One region of the Lysinibacillus sp. FSL K6-0057 genome, then DNA from elsewhere that is predicted to be linked to it. Evidence: a T-box and tRNA genes for the amino acid it is inferred to sense, from the RefSeq annotation. Region 1 holds a T-box; the other regions hold tRNA genes.

What was found. The T-box of region 1 lies ahead of MHB40_RS17560 (valine--tRNA ligase). A T-box ahead of a tRNA ligase gene usually reads a tRNA of that ligase, here a tRNA-Val.
Region 2: it has a tRNA-Val gene. The T-box ahead of MHB40_RS17560 (valine--tRNA ligase) is inferred to sense a tRNA for this amino acid. The anticodon was not compared.
Region 3: it has a tRNA-Val gene. The T-box ahead of MHB40_RS17560 (valine--tRNA ligase) is inferred to sense a tRNA for this amino acid. The anticodon was not compared.
Region 4: it has a tRNA-Val gene. The T-box ahead of MHB40_RS17560 (valine--tRNA ligase) is inferred to sense a tRNA for this amino acid. The anticodon was not compared.

The regions. Positions count from the first base shown of each region.
Region 1 is NZ_CP152047.1:3,519,481-3,524,687, forward strand. Features, by position in the region: gene MHB40_RS17560 (valine--tRNA ligase) at 1-1,066, opposite strand, end outside; T-box leader at 1,148-1,406, opposite strand; gene MHB40_RS17565 (hypothetical protein) at 1,509-1,703, shown strand; gene MHB40_RS17570 (valyl-tRNA synthetase) at 1,680-2,354, opposite strand; gene MHB40_RS17575 (SRPBCC family protein) at 2,526-2,972, opposite strand; gene tnpA (IS200/IS605 family transposase) at 3,306-3,779, opposite strand; gene hemL (glutamate-1-semialdehyde 2,1-aminomutase) at 3,954-5,207, opposite strand, start outside.
Region 2 is NZ_CP152047.1:3,878,965-3,884,171, reverse strand. Features, by position in the region: gene nadA (quinolinate synthase NadA) at 1-346, opposite strand, end outside; gene nadC (carboxylating nicotinate-nucleotide diphosphorylase) at 333-1,193, opposite strand; gene nadB (L-aspartate oxidase) at 1,150-2,736, opposite strand; gene MHB40_RS19250 (cysteine desulfurase family protein) at 2,837-3,907, shown strand; rRNA gene rrf (5S ribosomal RNA) at 4,187-4,302, shown strand; tRNA gene MHB40_RS19240 (tRNA-Val) at 4,313-4,388, shown strand; tRNA gene MHB40_RS19235 (tRNA-Thr) at 4,392-4,467, shown strand; tRNA gene MHB40_RS19230 (tRNA-Lys) at 4,475-4,550, shown strand; tRNA gene MHB40_RS19225 (tRNA-Leu) at 4,569-4,653, shown strand; tRNA gene MHB40_RS19220 (tRNA-Gly) at 4,690-4,764, shown strand; tRNA gene MHB40_RS19215 (tRNA-Leu) at 4,770-4,858, shown strand; tRNA gene MHB40_RS19210 (tRNA-Arg) at 4,867-4,943, shown strand; tRNA gene MHB40_RS19205 (tRNA-Pro) at 4,953-5,029, shown strand; tRNA gene MHB40_RS19200 (tRNA-Ala) at 5,046-5,121, shown strand; tRNA gene MHB40_RS19195 (tRNA-Met) at 5,150-5,207, shown strand, end outside.
Region 3 is NZ_CP152047.1:4,273,731-4,278,937, reverse strand. Features, by position in the region: rRNA gene MHB40_RS21440 (16S ribosomal RNA) at 1-284, shown strand, start outside; rRNA gene MHB40_RS21435 (23S ribosomal RNA) at 465-3,392, shown strand; rRNA gene rrf (5S ribosomal RNA) at 3,503-3,618, shown strand; tRNA gene MHB40_RS21425 (tRNA-Asn) at 3,635-3,711, shown strand; tRNA gene MHB40_RS21420 (tRNA-Ser) at 3,717-3,808, shown strand; tRNA gene MHB40_RS21415 (tRNA-Glu) at 3,833-3,907, shown strand; tRNA gene MHB40_RS21410 (tRNA-Val) at 3,923-3,998, shown strand; tRNA gene MHB40_RS21405 (tRNA-Met) at 4,028-4,102, shown strand; tRNA gene MHB40_RS21400 (tRNA-Asp) at 4,106-4,181, shown strand; tRNA gene MHB40_RS21395 (tRNA-Phe) at 4,198-4,270, shown strand; tRNA gene MHB40_RS21390 (tRNA-Thr) at 4,283-4,358, shown strand; tRNA gene MHB40_RS21385 (tRNA-Tyr) at 4,368-4,451, shown strand; tRNA gene MHB40_RS21380 (tRNA-Trp) at 4,465-4,538, shown strand; tRNA gene MHB40_RS21375 (tRNA-His) at 4,552-4,627, shown strand; tRNA gene MHB40_RS21370 (tRNA-His) at 4,667-4,742, shown strand; tRNA gene MHB40_RS21365 (tRNA-Gln) at 4,762-4,836, shown strand; tRNA gene MHB40_RS21360 (tRNA-Gly) at 4,843-4,917, shown strand; tRNA gene MHB40_RS21355 (tRNA-Cys) at 4,926-4,999, shown strand; tRNA gene MHB40_RS21350 (tRNA-Leu) at 5,047-5,127, shown strand.
Region 4 is NZ_CP152047.1:285,763-290,969, forward strand. Features, by position in the region: rRNA gene MHB40_RS01270 (23S ribosomal RNA) at 1-1,387, shown strand, start outside; rRNA gene rrf (5S ribosomal RNA) at 1,453-1,568, shown strand; tRNA gene MHB40_RS01280 (tRNA-Val) at 1,580-1,655, shown strand; tRNA gene MHB40_RS01285 (tRNA-Asp) at 1,660-1,735, shown strand; tRNA gene MHB40_RS01290 (tRNA-Thr) at 1,744-1,819, shown strand; tRNA gene MHB40_RS01295 (tRNA-Tyr) at 1,827-1,910, shown strand; tRNA gene MHB40_RS01300 (tRNA-Trp) at 1,915-1,988, shown strand; tRNA gene MHB40_RS01305 (tRNA-His) at 2,032-2,107, shown strand; tRNA gene MHB40_RS01310 (tRNA-Gln) at 2,117-2,191, shown strand; tRNA gene MHB40_RS01315 (tRNA-Lys) at 2,205-2,277, shown strand; tRNA gene MHB40_RS01320 (tRNA-Arg) at 2,296-2,372, shown strand; tRNA gene MHB40_RS01325 (tRNA-Pro) at 2,388-2,464, shown strand; tRNA gene MHB40_RS01330 (tRNA-Ala) at 2,480-2,555, shown strand; tRNA gene MHB40_RS01335 (tRNA-Ser) at 2,569-2,661, shown strand; tRNA gene MHB40_RS01340 (tRNA-Phe) at 2,668-2,743, shown strand; tRNA gene MHB40_RS01345 (tRNA-Gly) at 2,749-2,822, shown strand; tRNA gene MHB40_RS01350 (tRNA-Ile) at 2,827-2,900, shown strand; tRNA gene MHB40_RS01355 (tRNA-Asn) at 2,908-2,984, shown strand; tRNA gene MHB40_RS01360 (tRNA-Glu) at 2,986-3,057, shown strand; gene MHB40_RS01365 (nitric oxide synthase oxygenase) at 3,818-4,864, shown strand; gene MHB40_RS01370 (hypothetical protein) at 4,943-5,207, shown strand, end outside.

The DNA.
Region 1 (5,207 bases):
CAACAACAGCACCAGAACGTTCAGAGTGTCCTACTGAATGCATATGCTCTTCAATACGAATTAACACGCCTGCTTCTTGTAAATCAGCAACGATTTGCTTGCGGCATTCAAAGCGATCCATTCCTTTATATTTACCAGCAAGATCATTCATTGTGCCGTCTTCATTCATTACTAGAATACGCTCTAGATTATGACGATTACCAACTTCAAAGTCGTTCGGATCATGGGCTGGTGTCATTTTTACAACCCCAGTACCAAATTCCATATCAACATAGTCATCAGCAACAATCGGGATTTCGCGACCTACAATCGGTAAAATAACGGTTTTACCAATTAAATGCTGGTAACGCTCATCGTTCGGGTGAACAGCTACCCCAGAGTCACCAAGCATTGTTTCGGGACGTGTAGTAGCAACTTCTACATAGCCTGAGCCATCAGCTAATGGATATTTCATATGATAGAAGGCACCTTGCACATCCTGATAAATTACTTCAATATCAGACAATGCTGTTTTCGCCGCTGGGTCCCAGTTGATGATACGCTCACCACGGTAAATTAAACCTTTTTCATATAACTGAACAAAAACTGTTTTTACCGCATCTGAAAGGCCTTTATCTAGTGTGAAACGTTCACGCGTATAGTCTAATCCAAGACCAAGCTTTGCCCATTGATCACGAATATGTCCAGCATATTCTTCTTTCCATTCCCATGTTTTTTCAAGGAATTTTTCACGTCCTAAATCATAACGTGTAATATTATCCTCACGCAGCTTTGCTTCTACTTTTGCCTGTGTTGCAATACCCGCATGATCCATACCAGGCAACCAAAGGGCATCATAACCTTGCATGCGTTTCATACGAATGAGGATATCTTGTAATGTTGTATCCCAAGCATGACCAAGGTGTAATTTACCTGTTACGTTTGGTGGTGGAATAACGATTGAATAGGGTTTTTTCCCACTTTCAGGCTGTGCCTCGAAAAACTTCCCTTGTAACCACCATTCATAGCGACCAGCTTCAATGGACTGTGGGTCATATTTAGTTGGCATTGAAATGTTTTCTGTCATATTGACTCCTCCTATTGTTTGAAAACTGTTGGTAAAGAAATGCTGTTCATTTTTTTACCCAATAAAAAAACTCCTCTCGTCTAAAAGGACGAAGGAGTTTTAGTTCGCGGTACCACCTTTAATTCCAGCAGTGGTTAAGATAAATGTTAAATGACACATTTTCTCAGCCTTCCCTACTGGCTCTCAATTCGGTAACGGTGTTTAACCGGCTTTAACTACTATTAGTTCACTAAAGCTGCTCAAGGGCTACCTTCAATTCAGTACAAATAGAAACTTCTCAGCTACCGTTTCCTCTCTGAAAATGTAGACAAAATTTACTCTTCCCTATCATAGCATCTGTATTTGATTTTCCTTATTGTACCGCAGGATCGTGTCATTTTTCAAGTGATTTAGTCATCTTTTAGTAAGAGGAAAGTAAATAGAAAAGGAAGTGACAATTCAAATGCGTCGACGCAAGTATAACCCTTGGCTTTTACCACCTTGGCTACGGCAAGTTCGTTTTTATTGCAGAACCATTATCGTGCCGATTTGTGCTTTTCAGTTTATCCGTGTCATTATTGTGCCAACATCAGGTGATTTAGTCTTCTTATTACTCCTGCTACTTCTCTGCTATTTACTTTTGAAAGACATCATTTGAAACACGAACTTTAAGCGGTGTATATTCTTCTGTTAGATCCCAAATCATAGAAGGCACTTCATGCCAAGTACTGGATTCACGTACAACAATATGGCTTGAGGATTCTCTCAATACAGCTTTTTGGTCAACTGTTGTAGAGTTCTCTTGGCGTGAAGCTGCTGCTACTGCGGCAGGTTGTTTCACTTGAACACTTTCTTCGATTACTGCCATTGTTTCCTCTTGTTCGAAAGCATGGGTTGATAAGTGTGGATTGTCTAACATATTTCTTTCAACAACAGGTTCATATTCATTGAAAGCACTTGTGACTGTCCACTCAAGCTGACACATCTGATTTGCCAGACTAGGGCGAATATCCTTGACCATTAAATCTTTGACATCCGATTCTTTTGGTAAATCAACATGTAAAGGTACGGCATACTCAAAATAACCAGTATCTCCTTGGATATCAAGGGCATCAATTGTAATTAAATCTTCATTATCTGTAAATGCTTGCATATCTTGAAAATCAAAGCGAACGTGTGCGGTGATATGATAGATGCCCATAAGTCGAAGTGAATCCTCTAACTGCATTGCCTGCCACTGAGGCTTAATTTGTACAGCTGCTATTTCTGTTGGGCAGCCGTATCCAGGAAAACAAAATGTTTCGCGCATATTCCAAGTTTTGTGTTCGATAATAATCCCTCCCTCTGCATCATATGACGCTTGGAAGGATAGTATGCTAGGGTGTTTCAAGTTGAACAGAGTTAAAAATAGATACTACTAGAAAAATGGCATGCTAGAAGTAGTATTCTAGCATGCCACTTTCATGGATGTTCGTCTTAATTAAACATTTACTAATTTAATTTTATTAGCTACACGATCTGTTAGCATTTTCGTTGCCTTTGGTACGATCGGTTTAAAAATCGGATTTAAAACAGGGCCAGCTAACCCACCAGCAACGACTTCTAAGAATCCTGTCATTTTTGTATTTTCAGCATCGATGCTTTCTGCAAGGAAATAACCATTTCCTGTGAAATTATCAGAAAGACCCTTTAATTCGAATGTAACTTTTGAAGGTGCCAACCATTCTAAGATTGTAATTTCTACTTCTACTGTTTTTTTCAATACGCCAACATTGCCTTTAAAAGTCCAAGTGGAGTGTTTGTCATCAATCATTTCGTGTGCATTATAACCTGGGACAAGCTTTGCCCATTTTTCCATATCACTAACGAAATCCCATACATGTTCAATCCTTACGGGTACTTCGACCGTGTGTGTGCCTGTTGCCATATCAATTCACTACTTTCTTTTATGAATAGCTATATTATAAACGAAATCGCCCACAATTTGGCTATGCTGAAAGATGTAATTTTGACAAAAGCAGGTCCTTCATCCAGTATAGAAGATCTTGTTTACTAGTAAATATATGCTATTCCCCCTTTTTGTCCATACATTTCTCTAGCACTATAATGCTTTCTGCTTTATCCATCAAATCAGAACCACCAGTATAACTGGTGGTTTGCTCTGCGCGTGAAACGCTGGGGTACTGGCCCATGTCTAAAGACATTCTGAATGGTCCGTCAACCGCACTCCGTTTTCACACAAACCGCTAAAGCGGCTTACTTATTTTTTCTTTCTCTTGATTTCTTCTCCTGTGAATGGGTCAATGAATTCTTTCATCGTCATTTGATCTTGCAGGATATCTTCTTGTAATTGATTTTTTATATACTCCTGTATCTTTTTCTTATTTCGGCCGACTGTATCCACATAGTATCCTCGACACCAGAATTGACGATTACCGTATTTATACTTTAAATTTGCATGTCGGTCGAAAATCATTAGACTACTCTTCCCTTTTAAATAACCCATGAACGCAGATACACTCAATTTCGGAGGAATACTTACCAACATATGAATATGGTCAGGACAGGCTGTTGCCTCTATGATTTCTACATCTTTTCTTTCACATAATTGGCGCAATATTCTTCCAACATCTGCTTTAATTTGACCATAAATAATCTGCCTTCTATACTTTGGCGCAAAGACGATATGATACTTACAATTCCACGTTGTATGTGCTAAACTTTTATTATCCATTTATGGTGGCTCCTTTCGTACGAAGTCGGTTGACTAGACCTGACTTTATTGTACGTTTGGAGTTTTTTTATTGTCCATAGCTAAAAGCTTTCCGGAACCCCCTGCATAGCAGGGGGTTTTCAAAGCACACAAAAAGAGCATGCTAGAAATCATTCTAGCATGCTCTATCAAATTTTATTGCGCTAATTGTGCAAATACTTTATCGAATGCAGCCACCGTTTTCGCAATATGCTCTTCCGTATGAGCTGTTGAGATGAATAATCCTTCGAATTGAGAAGGCGGTAAGAAAATACCTTCTTCTGCCATCAAACGGAAGTATTCAGCGAACAATTGTAAATCAGACGTTTTAGCAGAAGCAAAATCAATGACATCTTCATTTGTAAAGAAGAAGCCAATCATAGAACCTGCACGATTAACAGTGTGTGGGATATTATATTTGGATGCTGCTTCACGGAAACCAGCTTCTAGCTGATCACCTAATTTTTTAAAGTAGTCATATGTGCCATAATCTAAACGTGATAACGTTTCGTAACCAGCTGTCATCGCTAATGGATTCCCAGATAATGTACCTGCTTGATAAATTGGTCCAGCTGGTGCAACTTGCTCCATAATTTCTTTTTTCCCCGCGAACGCACCTACAGGAAGACCGCCACCAATCACTTTTCCTAAAGTCGTCATATCAGGTGTTACCCCAAAATACCCTTGTGCACAGCCATAATCTACGCGGAAACCTGTCATCACTTCGTCAAAGATTAATAATGCACCATGCTCTGCAGTAAGCGTACGTAATCCTTCAAGGAAACCTGGCTGTGGTGGTACAACACCCATATTTCCTGCAACTGGCTCCACAATGACTGCTGCTAGCTCTGCACCAAACTTGTCGAAAATCACTTTTGCCCCTTCTAAATCATTGTAGGCAACTGTCAACGTATTGCGTGCGATATCTGCAGGTACACCAGGGCTATCAGGTAAGCCTAGTGTGGCAACACCTGAACCAGCTTTAATCAATAATGAATCACCATGACCATGATAAGAGCCTTCAAACTTTAAAATCTTATCACGCCCTGTAACACCGCGTGCTACACGTAATGCAGACATAGTAGCCTCTGTTCCCGAAGAGACAAAACGAATCATTTCCATACCTGGTAGACGATCTAATACCAATTGAGCTAAACGATTTTCTGTATAGCTTGGAGCACCAAAGGAAGAACCCTTGGCTGCTGTGTCTGCAATTGCTTTCACTACCTCTGGATGTGTATGTCCTAGAATGAGTGGACCCCAAGACAATACATAATCAATATACTCGTTACCATCGATGTCTTTAATAATCGCACCATGGCCAGATTCCATGAAAATCGGGTCCATATTCACTGATTTGAATGCACGTACTGGGCTACTAACACCACCTGGCATTAATTGAACAGCTTC
Region 2 (5,207 bases), 360 kb from region 1:
CTGCCATATCAGCCATTGAACAACCAGCACGCATATCTGGCAAATAGACATATTGTTGTTTCGTTGTCAGCATATCAGCAGTCTCTGCCATAAAATGCACGCCGCAAAATACGATGTGTTCAGCTTCCTTATTTGCTGCGGATAATTGAGCTAACTGTAAAGAATCTCCAGTTGCATCAGCAAATTGAATGACCTCATCTTTTTGATAATGGTGCCCAGGAATAAATAATTTAGGACCTAATTTTTTCTTTATTGATAAAATACGAGATTCCATTTCCTTTACGGATAGTGCCCGATAATGCTCAGGAAGTAGTGTCGTTTGTTGTAATAAACTAGTGATGGACAAGGGAATGATCTCCTTTCATTTGAACGAGTGCACTAATGTCAAAAGCTTTAACTGAATGTGTTAAGGAGCCAAGTGAAATCCACTGAATACCCGATTGGGCATATGCCTTTAAATTTTCAAGTGTGATGCCCCCAGATGCTTCAGTTGCAATAGAAGGAGGGACAGTAGGAAGCCATGCACGTATCTCTTCTGGACTACGGTTATCAAACATAATAATATCTGCTCCAGCGTTGATAGCTTCTTCTAGCTGTTCTTTTGTTTCAATTTCAACTTCGATTTTTACAGTATGACCAACCTTCGCTCTAGCGGATTGAACTGCATTTGTTATGCTACCAGCAAAGGCAATATGATTATCCTTTAGCATGATTGCATCATACAGACCATTACGATGATTAAAAGCACCACCGATTCGAACAGCATATTTATCCAGCATACGCAGTCCAGGTATTGTTTTACGGGTATCGCATATTTTTGCATGCGTACCTACGGTTTCTTGAACGGCAAGATGGGTCGCCGTTGCAATAGCAGACATACGCTGAATAAGATTTAAAATGACACGCTCACCTATTAATAACTTTTGTAAGGGCCCTTTAATCACAGCAAGCACATCACCTGACTGAACCATCTCTCCATCTTTTTTATGAAGAGTGACTTCGATTGATCGATCGAGTAGGAAAAAGCCATGCTCAATAATGAGAGCTCCACAAAAAATCCCGTTTTCTTTAGCATAAAAGGAAAAAGACCCCTGCTGTTCGGCTGAAAAGATAAATTCACTCGATAAATCCCCATCTCCTAAATCCTCATTAAAAAATTGCTTGAGCATTTCCTCGAGTTTGATGATATTCATACAATGAGTTCCTCACTTTCATTTGTCCTTGCGAAAAAATAATCCATCGACTTGCCCATTGTGCATCCATTTCGGATTTATCCGTACGAATGTGGGCACCACGTGTTTCCGTTCGTGTAATGGCTGCATGTGCCATTAATGTTGCGACTACGTGCATCATAAATAATTCCAACTTAGCTTGGTCTAGCCCTTCTAAATTAACGTGAAGAAGAGATTGCATGGAAGGTAATTGCTGAGCAAAACGCTGCAAATCATCAATATTCCTGACAATACCTAAGAACTGCATCATGTGCTGCTGTAATTGCGGTTTGCTAAATAAAGGTGGCATCATATCGGTACATTGTTGGTTTTCAAGTAAAAAGTTTTTTTGATGACACCCTTTTTGAATAATGAATTGCGCCATTTTTTGACCAAATGTAATACCTTCCAATAGTGAGTTACTTGCTAAACGATTCGCACCATGTACACCTGTACAGGCAACCTCACCAACTGCATATAAGTTTGGTATAGTAGTTCTTCCTTTGTCATCAGCAATAACACCACCCATTAAGAAATGACTTCCTGGAGCCACGGGGATTAGGCGATCTTGTAAATGAACTTGATTGTCATGACAAAGCTGAGCAATTGTTGGAAATTTTGCTTCAAAGTCTTGTATGTTTGCAATATCAATGAACGTTTCTTCACCTGCAGCCCGTTTTGTAAATAGTGCTAGTGCCGTAATATGTCTTGGAGCTAAGTCAAGTTGGGCATGCAAGCCCGTCATAATCGGCTGACGTTGTGCATCGACAAAGATACCGCCAGCTCCCCGGACAGCTTCAGAAACTAATCCCTTTGCTTCATTTTTGCACCAAAGCAGACTTGGGTGAAATTGCATAAATTCCATATCACTGATGGCAGCACCTGCTCGAAATGCTAATGCGATCCCATCGCCTGTATTGGTTGGAAAGTTAGATGTACTTGAATAGAGGGCACCTGCACCGCCTGTCGCTAAAATCACATGATGTGCCCAATAGCGTTTTGTACCTTTTTCTCCTTTAGTGAGTACTCCCACACAGTCACCATCTGTATTACGTAAAAGCTCATAAGCCATTTCATAGCAATTTATCTTCGTTTTTGGTGAAAGTTGATGAAGCAAGTAATCTATGAAAACCTGACCTGTACGATCACCACCTGCATGTAGAATACGATGGTGACTATGTGCTCCCTCAAGTCCTAGAGCAGGTTTTCCGTCAACCTGCCGATCAACTGGGAGCCCATTCTTTAGATATTTCTGCATAATTGCAGTGCCGTTTTTTATAAGTGTTTCAACATGTCTTTTCTCATGATGATACTCTCCAGCTTTTAATGTATCAGCAATGTGGTGTTGAATATGATCTTCCTCACTTGTAACAGCAGCAATGCCACCTTGTGCACGATAAGAGCTACTCATATATATAGATGATTTTGTAACAATTTGTATTTGAAAATGTTTTTCAAGCAGTAAAGCAGCCTGAAGTGCAGCAATACCACTACCAATGATAAGGACGTCTGTCTTTACATCCATAGTTATACCTTCTTTACAGTTGTCTTGACACCTATCTTTACATAAAATAAAAAAGAAAACAAGACCTGATGAACTAGAGAGGAAGAAGACAATGATTTATATGGATTATGCTGCAACGTCACCTATGACAAGGAATTCTCTTGAGGCATATGTAGAGGTTGCACAACGTTATTATGGAAACAGTGCAAGTCTGCATGATCTAGGGGGACAAGCCCTTTATTTTGTCCAGCAGTCAAGAAATGTTGTAGCCCATGCTCTAGGCGTAAATAGTGATGGTGTAATTTTTACAGGGAGCGGAACTGAAGGAAATCTCATAGCCATCTTGTCATTAGCGCTAGCCTCTAAAAAAGGAAAACACATTATTTCATCTCAAGCCGAACATACGTCTGTGCATGCAGCTTTGAATACACTTGAGAAAAAGGGCTTTGTTGTAACGAAATTACCATTGCAGAAGGATGGTTGCGTTGATCTGGTCCAATTGCAACAAACAATTCGTGAAGATACAGCTTTGATTACCATTCAACATGTCAATTCTGAAATTGGTTCTATCCAGCCTGTGAAGAAAATTGTAGAGATGGCAAGAAAGTCAAATATTTTCTGTCATGTTGATTGTGTGCAATCATTTGGCAAACTACCTATACCAAAAGGAGCAGATGCGATTACCATCTCAGCTCATAAAATAGGTGGACCAAAGGGGTGTGGTGCTGTTTATCTGAATCCCGCAATTCGTGTACCTTCATTAACACCAGGTGTAACCCATGAGAGAGGGCTAAGAGGGGGAACATTAGATACTCCTGCAATTGTGGCCTTTGCGGCGGCAATTGAAAACTATCAATATGAATTGCAACATTACGAGACTTTAAGAAATTTTTTCAAAAATGATTTATCTGAAACATGTCAACTTGTTGAGTGTAAACAGCAACTACCTAATATTTGTGGGGTAATGATGGAGAAAGTAGAGGGGCAATATGTTCTTTTAAAGTTAAATGAAGCAGGAATTTGTATTTCTACGGGTAGTGCATGTGATATTCATAGTGAATCTGGAACAAAGGCCATTTTATCAATGGGTTTCTCTTTAGAAGCGGCACGCCAATTTTTTAGAATATCTTTTGGTCCTTCCACCACACTTGATGATATTACAAAATTAAAAATAGAGCTTTCAAATATTTAATGAAAAGACGAGTGGAGGATTTTCTATGTTCTTCACTTGTTTTCAAATAGATTATAAGTTAAGAAAATATACAAAATAAAATAATTGTTTTCTTTTGAAACAACAATTGCTATAATATTTTGCAGGGCAATAATTTCTCTTACTTAACAAAAATATCTTCAAAACGTAATAATTTCTTTTTTTTTATAAAAAAGTATTGCATAATGTTAGAAAACGTTATACAATAATTCTTGTCTTGAAGGACAGGTAAACAACTTCAAAACGAGATACATAACAAAGTCTAGTGATGATGGCAAAGAGGTCACACCCGTTCCCATACCGAACACGGAAGTTAAGCTCTTTAGCGCCGATGGTAGTTGGGGGCTTCCCCCTGTGAGAGTAGGACGTCGCTAGGCATAGTACCCAGGAGGATTAGCTCAGCTGGGAGAGCATCTGCCTTACAAGCAGAGGGTCGGCGGTTCGAGCCCGTCATCCTCCACCATATGCCGGTTTAGCTCAGCAGGTAGAGCAACTGACTTGTAATCAGTAGGTCGTGGGTTCGATTCCTATAGCCGGCACCATTTTTTCGAGCCATTAGCTCAGTTGGTAGAGCATCTGACTTTTAATCAGAGGGTCGAAGGTTCGAGTCCTTCATGGCTCACCATTTTTGAAATAATAATAAGCGGGTGTGGCGGAATTGGCAGACGCACTAGACTTAGGATCTAGCGCCGCAAGGCGTGGGGGTTCGACTCCCTTCACCCGCACCATTATTTTCATTGCCAGATAAAAAAACTTATGCACATGCGGAAGTAGTTCAGTGGTAGAACACCACCTTGCCAAGGTGGGGGTCGCGAGTTCGAACCTCGTCTTCCGCTCCAAATGTGCCGGGGTGGCGGAACTGGCAGACGCACAGGACTTAAAATCCTGCGGTAGGTGACTACCGTACCGGTTCGATTCCGGTCCTCGGCACCATTTTAAATGCGCCCGTAGCTCAATTGGATAGAGCGTCTGACTACGGATCAGAAGGTTATGGGTTCGACTCCTGTCGGGCGCGCCAAAAGAACAACGGGAAGTAGCTCAGCTTGGTAGAGCACTTGGTTTGGGACCAAGGGGTCGCAGGTTCGAATCCTGTCTTCCCGACCATTTCCTAAAAATTTATGGGGCCTTAGCTCAGCTGGGAGAGCGCCTGCCTTGCACGCAGGAGGTCAGCGGTTCGATCCCGCTAGGCTCCACCATAAGTAAATTAACCAGTATAAAGATCCTGGCGGCGTAGCTCAGCTGGCTAGAGCGTACGGTTCATACCCGTAAGGTCGGGGGTTCG
Region 3 (5,207 bases), 750 kb from region 1:
CCAACTCGCGAGAGGGAGCTAATCCGATAAAGTCGTTCTCAGTTCGGATTGTAGGCTGCAACTCGCCTACATGAAGCCGGAATCGCTAGTAATCGCGGATCAGCATGCCGCGGTGAATACGTTCCCGGGCCTTGTACACACCGCCCGTCACACCACGAGAGTTTGTAACACCCGAAGTCGGTGAGGTAACCTTTTGGAGCCAGCCGCCGAAGGTGGGATAGATGATTGGGGTGAAGTCGTAACAAGGTAGCCGTATCGGAAGGTGCGGCTGGATCACCTCCTTTCTAAGGATTATTTCGGAATACAAACCTTGGGTTTGTAAGATTACGTTTTGCGTTCAGTTTTGAAGGTTCATTCTTCTGAATGAAATGCTTCAAAACTTGTTCTTTGAAAACTGGATAAAACGACATTGAAATTGTAACAAACACATTTATTTTTTAAGTTTTTTATAGGCTTAATAACTTGGTTAAGTTATTAAGGGCGCACGGCGAATGCCTTGGCACTAGGAGCCGAAGAAGGACGGCACTAACACCGATATGCTTCGGGGAGCTGTAAGTGAGCTTTGATCCGGAGATTTCCGAATGGGGGAACCCACTACGTTTAATCGCGTAGTATCTTGACGTGAATACATAGCGTCTTGAAGGCAGACCCAGGGAACTGAAACATCTAAGTACCTGGAGGAAGAGAAAGAAAAATCGATTCCCTGAGTAGCGGCGAGCGAAACGGGAAGAGCCCAAACCAAGAGGCTTGCCTCTTGGGGTTGTAGGACACTCAATACGGAGTTACAAAAGAGCGAGTTAGATGAAGCGACTTGGAAAGGTCCGCCAGAGCAGGTAAAAGCCCTGTAGTCGAAAGTTCGTTCTCTCCTGAGTGGATCCTGAGTACGGCGGAACACGTGAAATTCCGTCGGAATCCGGGAGGACCATCTCCCAAGGCTAAATACTACCTAGTGACCGATAGTGAACCAGTACCGTGAGGGAAAGGTGAAAAGCACCCCGGAAGGGGAGTGAAAGAGATCCTGAAACCGTGTGCCTACAAGTAGTTAGAGCCCGTTAATGGGTGATAGCGTGCCTTTTGTAGAATGAACCGGCGAGTTACGATTACGTGCGAGGTTAAGCTTTAGAAGGCGGAGCCGCAGCGAAAGCGAGTCTGAATAGGGCGAAATAGTACGTGGTCGTAGACCCGAAACCAGGTGATCTACCCATGTCCAGGGTGAAGGTGAGGTAACACTTACTGGAGGCCCGAACCCACGCACGTTGAAAAGTGCGGGGATGAGGTGTGGGTAGCGGAGAAATTCCAATCGAACTTGGAGATAGCTGGTTCTCTCCGAAATAGCTTTAGGGCTAGCCTCGTGATGAGAATACTGGAGGTAGAGCACTGTTTGGACTAGGGGGCCATCCCGGTTTACCGAATTCAGACAAACTCCGAATGCCAGATATTTATACACGGGAGTCAGACTGCGAGTGATAAGATCCGTAGTCAAAAGGGAAACAGCCCAGACCACCAGCTAAGGTCCCAAAGTAATCGTTAAGTGGAAAAGGATGTGGCGTTGCACAGACAACCAGGATGTTGGCTTAGAAGCAGCCATCATTTAAAGAGTGCGTAATAGCTCACTGGTCGAGTGACGCTGCGCCGAAAATGTATCGGGGCTAAACGATTCACCGAAGCTGTGGATTGACATCTACGATGTCAGTGGTAGGAGAGCGTTCTAAGTGCGTTGAAGTCAGACCGGAAGGACTGGTGGAGCGCTTAGAAGTGAGAATGCCGGTATGAGTAGCGAAAGACGGGTGAGAATCCCGTCCACCGTATGACTAAGGTTTCCTGAGGAAGGCTCGTCCGCTCAGGGTTAGTCGGGACCTAAGCCGAGGCCGATAGGCGTAGGCGATGGACAACAGGTTGATATTCCTGTACCACCTCCTCACCGTTTGAGAAATGGGGGGACGCAGTAGGATAGGGTAAGCGCGCTGTTGGATATGCGCGTCCAAGCAGTAAGGCGTGTGTGTAGGCAAATCCGCACACTGTAACGTTGAGCTGTGATGGCGAGTCCGTATGGACGAAGTTCCTGATTTCACACTGCCAAGAAAAGCCTCTATCGAGGTGAGAGGTGCCCGTACCGCAAACCGACACAGGTAGTCGAGGAGAGAATCCTAAGGTGTGCGAGAGAACTCTCGTTAAGGAACTCGGCAAAATGACCCCGTAACTTCGGGAGAAGGGGTGCTCTTGAGCGTGCAAGCGCATGAGAGCCGCAGTGAATAGGCCCAGGCGACTGTTTAGCAAAAACACAGGTCTCTGCAAAACCGTAAGGTGACGTATAGGGGCTGACGCCTGCCCGGTGCTGGAAGGTTAAGAGGAGTGGTTAGCGCAAGCGAAGCTGCGAATTGAAGCCCCAGTAAACGGCGGCCGTAACTATAACGGTCCTAAGGTAGCGAAATTCCTTGTCGGGTAAGTTCCGACCCGCACGAAAGGCGTAACGATCTGGGCACTGTCTCAACGAGAGACTCGGTGAAATTATAGTACCTGTGAAGATGCAGGTTACCCGCGACAGGACGGAAAGACCCCGTGGAGCTTTACTGTAGCCTGATATTGAATTTTGGTACAACTTGTACAGGATAGGTAGGAGCCAGAGATCTCGGAGCGCCAGCTTCGAAGGAGGCGTCGGTGGGATACTACCCTGGTTGTATTGAAATTCTAACCCATGCCCCTTAGCGGGGCAGGAGACAGTGTCAGGCGGACAGTTTGACTGGGGCGGTCGCCTCCTAAAAGGTAACGGAGGCGCCCAAAGGTTCCCTCAGAATGGTTGGAAATCATTCGTAGAGTGTAAAGGCACAAGGGAGCTTGACTGCGAGACCTACAAGTCGAGCAGGGTCGAAAGACGGGCTTAGTGATCCGGTGGTTCCGCATGGAAGGGCCATCGCTCAACGGATAAAAGCTACCCCGGGGATAACAGGCTTATCTCCCCCAAGAGTCCACATCGACGGGGAGGTTTGGCACCTCGATGTCGGCTCATCGCATCCTGGGGCTGTAGTCGGTCCCAAGGGTTGGGCTGTTCGCCCATTAAAGCGGTACGCGAGCTGGGTTCAGAACGTCGTGAGACAGTTCGGTCCCTATCCGTCGTGGGCGTAGGAAATTTGAGAGGAGCTGTCCTTAGTACGAGAGGACCGGGATGGACACACCGCTGGTGTACCAGTTGTCTTGCCAAAGGCATCGCTGGGTAGCTATGTGTGGACGGGATAAGTGCTGAAAGCATCTAAGCATGAAGCCCCCCTCAAGATGAGATTTCCCATTACGCAAGTAAGTAAGATCCCTCAAAGACGATGAGGTAGATAGGTTCGAGGTGGAAGTGTGGTGACACATGGAGCTGACGAATACTAATCGATCGAGGACTTAACCAAAACGTTTGAAACATTCAATGCACGTTTATCCAGTTTTGAAAGAATAAAATATTATAATATACTTGTAATTTTTATAAGATATGTTATAATAAGTATTGTCTTTCAAATAGTCTAGTGATGATGGCAAAGAGGTCACACCCGTTCCCATACCGAACACGGAAGTTAAGCTCTTTAGCGCCGATGGTAGTTGGGGGCTTCCCCCTGTGAGAGTAGGACGTCGCTAGGCTATATACTAAAATTATTCCGAAGTAGCTCAGTTGGTAGTAGCACCTGACTGTTAATCAGGTTGTCGCAGGTTCGAGTCCTGCCTTCGGAGCCATTCTTGGAGAGTTGTCCGAGTGGCCGAAGGAGCACGATTGGAAATCGTGTAGGCGGTTAACACTGTCTCAAGGGTTCAAATCCCTTACTCTCCGCCAGCACTTTGATTTGTTCCAATAGTTGGCCCCTTGGTCAAGTGGTTAAGACACCGCCCTTTCACGGCGGTAACACGGGTTCGAATCCCGTAGGGGTCACCATTTAAATACCCAGATGGAGGATTAGCTCAGCTGGGAGAGCATCTGCCTTACAAGCAGAGGGTCGGCGGTTCGAGCCCGTCATCCTCCACCATTATTTTTTACAATAGTATATATCATTATCGCGGGGTGGAGCAGTGGTAGCTCGTCGGGCTCATAACCCGAAGGTCGTTGGTTCAAATCCGGCCCCCGCAACCAAATGGTCCCGTGGTGTAGCGGTTAACATGCCTGCCTGTCACGCAGGAGATCGCCGGTTCGATCCCGGTCGGGACCGCCATTTATTTTAATAACATGGGTCAGTAGCTCAGTTGGTAGAGCATTAGATTGAAGCTCTAAGTGTCGGCGGTTCGATTCCGTCCTGACCCATCATGTTTTTTTGCCGGTGTAGCTCAGTTGGTAGAGCAACTGACTTGTAATCAGTAGGTCGTGGGTTCGACTCCTATCGCCGGCACCATGTATTCCCGGAGGGGTAGCGAAGTGGCTAAACGCGGCGGACTGTAAATCCGCTCCTTAGGGTTCGGCGGTTCGAATCCGTCCCCCTCCACCAGTTTTAATCTAATAGGGGCATAGTTTAACGGTAGAATAGAGGTCTCCAAAACCTTTGATGTGGGTTCGATTCCTACTGCCCCTGCCAATTTAATTTTATGGCGGTTGTGGCGAAGTGGTTAACGCACCTGATTGTGGTTCAGGCATTCGTGGGTTCGATTCCCATCAGTCGCCCCATTTAATTTTAAATTAGAATAATACCAAATAGTAATTATGGCGGTTGTGGCGAAGTGGTTAACGCACCTGATTGTGGTTCAGGCATTCGTGGGTTCGATTCCCATCAGTCGCCCCATTTTTATCTAATTATCTTTTGGGGTATAGCCAAGCGGTAAGGCAACGGATTTTGATTCCGTCATGCCCTGGTTCGAATCCAGGTACCCCAGCCATTTTTTGCGGAAGTAGTTCAGTGGTAGAACACCACCTTGCCAAGGTGGGGGTCGCGAGTTCGAACCTCGTCTTCCGCTCCAAGTATGATGGCGGCATAGCCAAGTGGTAAGGCACAGGTCTGCAACACCTTTATCACCGGTTCAAATCCGGTTGCCGCCTCCATATTTTAACTGCTAATCGGTTTATCCGATTTTTTTTATCGCCATTATGCCGGTGTGGCGGAATTGGCAGACGCGCACGACTCAAAATCGTGTTCCTTTGGAGTGTCGGTTCGACCCCGACCACCGGTATCTAAAACTAGCAATAGAATGCTACGTATCAAGGCTTCACACTTAATTGTGTGGAGTCTTTTTTGTGTTCCTTTACACTA
Region 4 (5,207 bases), 1.8 Mb from region 1:
GCAAATCCGCACACTGTAACGTTGAGCTGTGATGGCGAGTCCGTATGGACGAAGTTCCTGATTTCACACTGCCAAGAAAAGCCTCTATCGAGGTGAGAGGTGCCCGTACCGCAAACCGACACAGGTAGTCGAGGAGAGAATCCTAAGGTGTGCGAGAGAACTCTCGTTAAGGAACTCGGCAAAATGACCCCGTAACTTCGGGAGAAGGGGTGCTCTTGAGCGTGCAAGCGCATGAGAGCCGCAGTGAATAGGCCCAGGCGACTGTTTAGCAAAAACACAGGTCTCTGCAAAACCGTAAGGTGACGTATAGGGGCTGACGCCTGCCCGGTGCTGGAAGGTTAAGAGGAGTGGTTAGCGCAAGCGAAGCTGCGAATTGAAGCCCCAGTAAACGGCGGCCGTAACTATAACGGTCCTAAGGTAGCGAAATTCCTTGTCGGGTAAGTTCCGACCCGCACGAAAGGCGTAACGATCTGGGCACTGTCTCAACGAGAGACTCGGTGAAATTATAGTACCTGTGAAGATGCAGGTTACCCGCGACAGGACGGAAAGACCCCGTGGAGCTTTACTGTAGCCTGATATTGAATTTTGGTACAACTTGTACAGGATAGGTAGGAGCCAGAGATCTCGGAGCGCCAGCTTCGAAGGAGGCGTCGGTGGGATACTACCCTGGTTGTATTGAAATTCTAACCCATGCCCCTTAGCGGGGCAGGAGACAGTGTCAGGCGGACAGTTTGACTGGGGCGGTCGCCTCCTAAAAGGTAACGGAGGCGCCCAAAGGTTCCCTCAGAATGGTTGGAAATCATTCGTAGAGTGTAAAGGCACAAGGGAGCTTGACTGCGAGACCTACAAGTCGAGCAGGGTCGAAAGACGGGCTTAGTGATCCGGTGGTTCCGCATGGAAGGGCCATCGCTCAACGGATAAAAGCTACCCCGGGGATAACAGGCTTATCTCCCCCAAGAGTCCACATCGACGGGGAGGTTTGGCACCTCGATGTCGGCTCATCGCATCCTGGGGCTGTAGTCGGTCCCAAGGGTTGGGCTGTTCGCCCATTAAAGCGGTACGCGAGCTGGGTTCAGAACGTCGTGAGACAGTTCGGTCCCTATCCGTCGTGGGCGTAGGAAATTTGAGAGGAGCTGTCCTTAGTACGAGAGGACCGGGATGGACACACCGCTGGTGTACCAGTTGTCTTGCCAAAGGCATCGCTGGGTAGCTATGTGTGGACGGGATAAGTGCTGAAAGCATCTAAGCATGAAGCCCCCCTCAAGATGAGATTTCCCATTACGCAAGTAAGTAAGATCCCTCAAAGACGATGAGGTAGATAGGTTCGAGGTGGAAGTGTGGTGACACATGGAGCTGACGAATACTAATCGATCGAGGACTTAACCAAAACGTTTGACACATTCAATGCACGTTTATCCAGTTTTGAAAGAATAAGTCTTTCAACTGAATAAGTGAAGTGATGATGGCAAAGAGGTCACACCCGTTCCCATACCGAACACGGAAGTTAAGCTCTTTAGCGCCGATGGTAGTTGGGGGTTTCCCCCTGTGAGAGTAGGACATCGCTTCGCTTATTTTTTGTGGAGGATTAGCTCAGCTGGGAGAGCATCTGCCTTACAAGCAGAGGGTCGGCGGTTCGAGCCCGTCATCCTCCACCATTATGGTCCCGTGGTGTAGCGGTTAACATGCCTGCCTGTCACGCAGGAGATCGCCGGTTCGATCCCGGTCGGGACCGCCATTATTATTGCCGGTGTAGCTCAGTTGGTAGAGCAACTGACTTGTAATCAGTAGGTCGTGGGTTCGACTCCTATCGCCGGCACCATTCCCTTGGAGGGGTAGCGAAGTGGCTAAACGCGGCGGACTGTAAATCCGCTCCTTAGGGTTCGGCGGTTCGAATCCGTCCCCCTCCACCATTTTAGGGGCATAGTTCAACGGTAGAATAGAGGTCTCCAAAACCTTTGGTGTGGGTTCGATTCCTACTGCCCCTGCCAGGTATTGAGGTACTCGTTCATATATAGCTATTATTTTATAGTGGCGATTGTGGCGAAGTGGTTAACGCATCGGATTGTGGTTCCGACATTCGTGGGTTCGATTCCCATCAGTCGCCCCATTTCAAAATTGGGGTATAGCCAAGCGGTAAGGCAACGGATTTTGATTCCGTCATGCCTAGGTTCGAATCCTAGTACCCCAGCCATTTTTTATTTTACGAGCCATTAGCTCAGTTGGTAGAGCATCTGACTTTTAATCAGAGGGTCGAAGGTTCGAGTCCTTCATGGCTCATCATTTTTTAATTAATATGCGCCCGTAGCTCAATTGGATAGAGCGTCTGACTACGGATCAGAAGGTTATGGGTTCGACTCCTGTCGGGCGCGCCAATAAATTCACGTTTACGGAATGTAGCTCAGCTTGGTAGAGCACTTGGTTTGGGACCAAGGGGTCGTAGGTTCGAATCCTGTCATTCCGACCATCTTTCATGATAAATGGGGCCTTAGCTCAGCTGGGAGAGCGCCTGCCTTGCACGCAGGAGGTCAGCGGTTCGATCCCGCTAGGCTCCACCATTTTAATATTTTTGGAGGTATACCCAAGTCTGGCTGAAGGGATCGGTCTTGAAAACCGACAGGCGGGTAACACCGCGCGGGGGTTCGAATCCCTCTACCTCCTCCATTTTCCGGGTCAGTAGCTCAGTTGGTAGAGCATTAGATTGAAGCTCTAAGTGTCGGCGGTTCGATTCCGTCCTGACCCACCATTATTGCGGGTGTAGTTTAATGGTAAAACCTCAGCCTTCCAAGCTGATGTCGTGAGTTCGATTCTCATCACCCGCTCCAAAATGGGCCTATAGCTCAGCTGGTTAGAGCGCACGCCTGATAAGCGTGAGGTCGATGGTTCGAGTCCATTTAGGCCCATCATTATTCCGAAGTAGCTCAGTTGGTAGTAGCACCTGACTGTTAATCAGGTTGTCGCAGGTTCGAGTCCTGCCTTCGGAGCCACGGCCCGTTGGTCAAGTGGTTAAGACACCGCCCTTTCACGGCGGTAACACGGGTTCGAATCCCGTACGGGTCATCAAGCATGTAGCACAGATGTGTGTTACATGCTTTTTTCTATTTTCTTTAAGTACATTCTCCTTTTTCATGTTGTTGAAAAAAGATCATGTCATTAGTAGAAAAAGACCTTTTAGCAAGGTGAGGGGTTGATTTCCGTTCCGCCAGCGTCCTTTCCAGGGGGCGTCCGATGAGCCGCTTCACTCACTAGCGTTCGCTCCAGGGTCTCCTTTGTGACGCTAAATCCCTTAGGAGTGACGCTGGCTCCACTCCAATCAACCATGTGCAAAAGTGTCTTTTCCTTATCTTACATACTAACCGTAGCGATCAAAATAGCCCATGATTTGTATAATTAGATAGGCTCTTATTTTCATTGTGTAGTGACAACACCCCTTCATAAAGGGTAGTGAAGACCTTCACTTTATTTGAAAACCTTTGCTAAAAAAGTTAACATTTTGTAGGTTGGAGTGGAGGGCTACTTGACTCCCGTGGGATAGCGAGACAGGCGAGCCCCTGCACGGAGCGGTAGCAGAGGAAGCGGCTCGGCGCTCGCCCACAGGAAAGCAAGTAGCCTGCAACGGAAATCCGTTTTCACCTTTCACAAAAATTCTATTGTTAGTTTTGTTTTTCAACACTATGTAGATTCTCTTTACGAAAGAGAATCTACAGATTAAATTTGAACAAACTATTTCATATATAAAATATGTATGTTTTTTCAAGTACTATTTTCATGGTGCTTGTTGTTTTGTTCCTCTAATATGAGGATAAGTGGAGGAATCGATATGAATATACAGGAGATACAGCAATTTTTAAGTTTATACCAGACAGAACAAAATAAATCAGAACTTTGGTTAAAGAATAGATTACAGGAAGTTGAAAATGCAGGTGAATATTACCCAACAACTGAGGAGCTAGTTTTTGGTGCACGAGTGGCATGGCGTAATAGCAATAAATGTATCGGACGTCTATTTTGGCAGTCACTGCATGTGGTAGATGCACGTGATGTTTTAGATGAACAGGATATTTTTCAAAAATTACTAGAACATATTGATTATGCAACAAATTGTGGGAAGATCCGTCCAACTATAACAGTGTTTGCTTCAGATAGAGTAAGGATTTGGAATCATCAACTTATCCGTTATGCAGGCTATGAAACAGAAGCAGGCGTTATTGGAGATTCGCAATCCATTGAGTTTACAAAAGTATGTAAATCTCTGGGATGGAAAGGTAAAGGAACGGCTTTTGATGTGCTACCACTCATTATACAGGTGGATGATCGCGCTCCCAAAATGTATGTAATCCCTGAAGAATATATAGTAGAGGTCTCAATCCGCCATCCAGAGTTAGTGGATGTGGAGAAGTTAGGGATGAAATGGTATGCCGTACCCATAATTTCGAGTATGCGTTTTCAAATGGCAGGTATTGATTTTCAAGCTGCTCCATTTAATGGCTGGTATATGGGAACAGAAATCGGTGCACGCAATTTAGCAGATCATGAGCGCTATAACATGCTACCTGCTATTGCAGAAATTTTTAATCTTGATACAACCAAACAAGCGTCTCTTTGGCGTGATCGTGCATTAGTGGAACTTAATATTGCTGTTCTTCACTCATTTAAAGAAGATGGTGTGAGCATTGTTGATCATCATACAGCGGCTCAGCAATTTAAATTGTTTGAGGAAGCAGAAAAATCAGCAGAAAGAGAAGTTACAGGCAACTGGACATGGTTAATCCCGCCACTTTCGCCTGCAACGACTCATATATTCCATAAACCCTATGTAAATATATATCATACACCAAATTATTTTTATCAAAAGCCGTGCTATTAGCAGTAAAGGAGATGTTTACCTTCCTAATAATTTTGAAAATTAATTTCCAAATTACATGTTGAGGAGAGGGCGTTTACTATGTTAGACCAGCAAATCCCGAATATCCCATGGAGACAATTGACGACACCTTATGGTAGAGGAACAACCATCCCTCAGCTGATTGAACAGGAGCAATATCCACAGCTAGCTGCGTTAATTGAACATCAAGGTACACTATGGCAGGTGACACCCTGGGTTTTGCTTCTTCTTTTAAAAAAGCTAGCTAGTAAAAATACGGAGGATATCTCCTTACAAGAATTACAGTTATATTTGGCTGTGGCACATGCTATTACAAAGGATTATC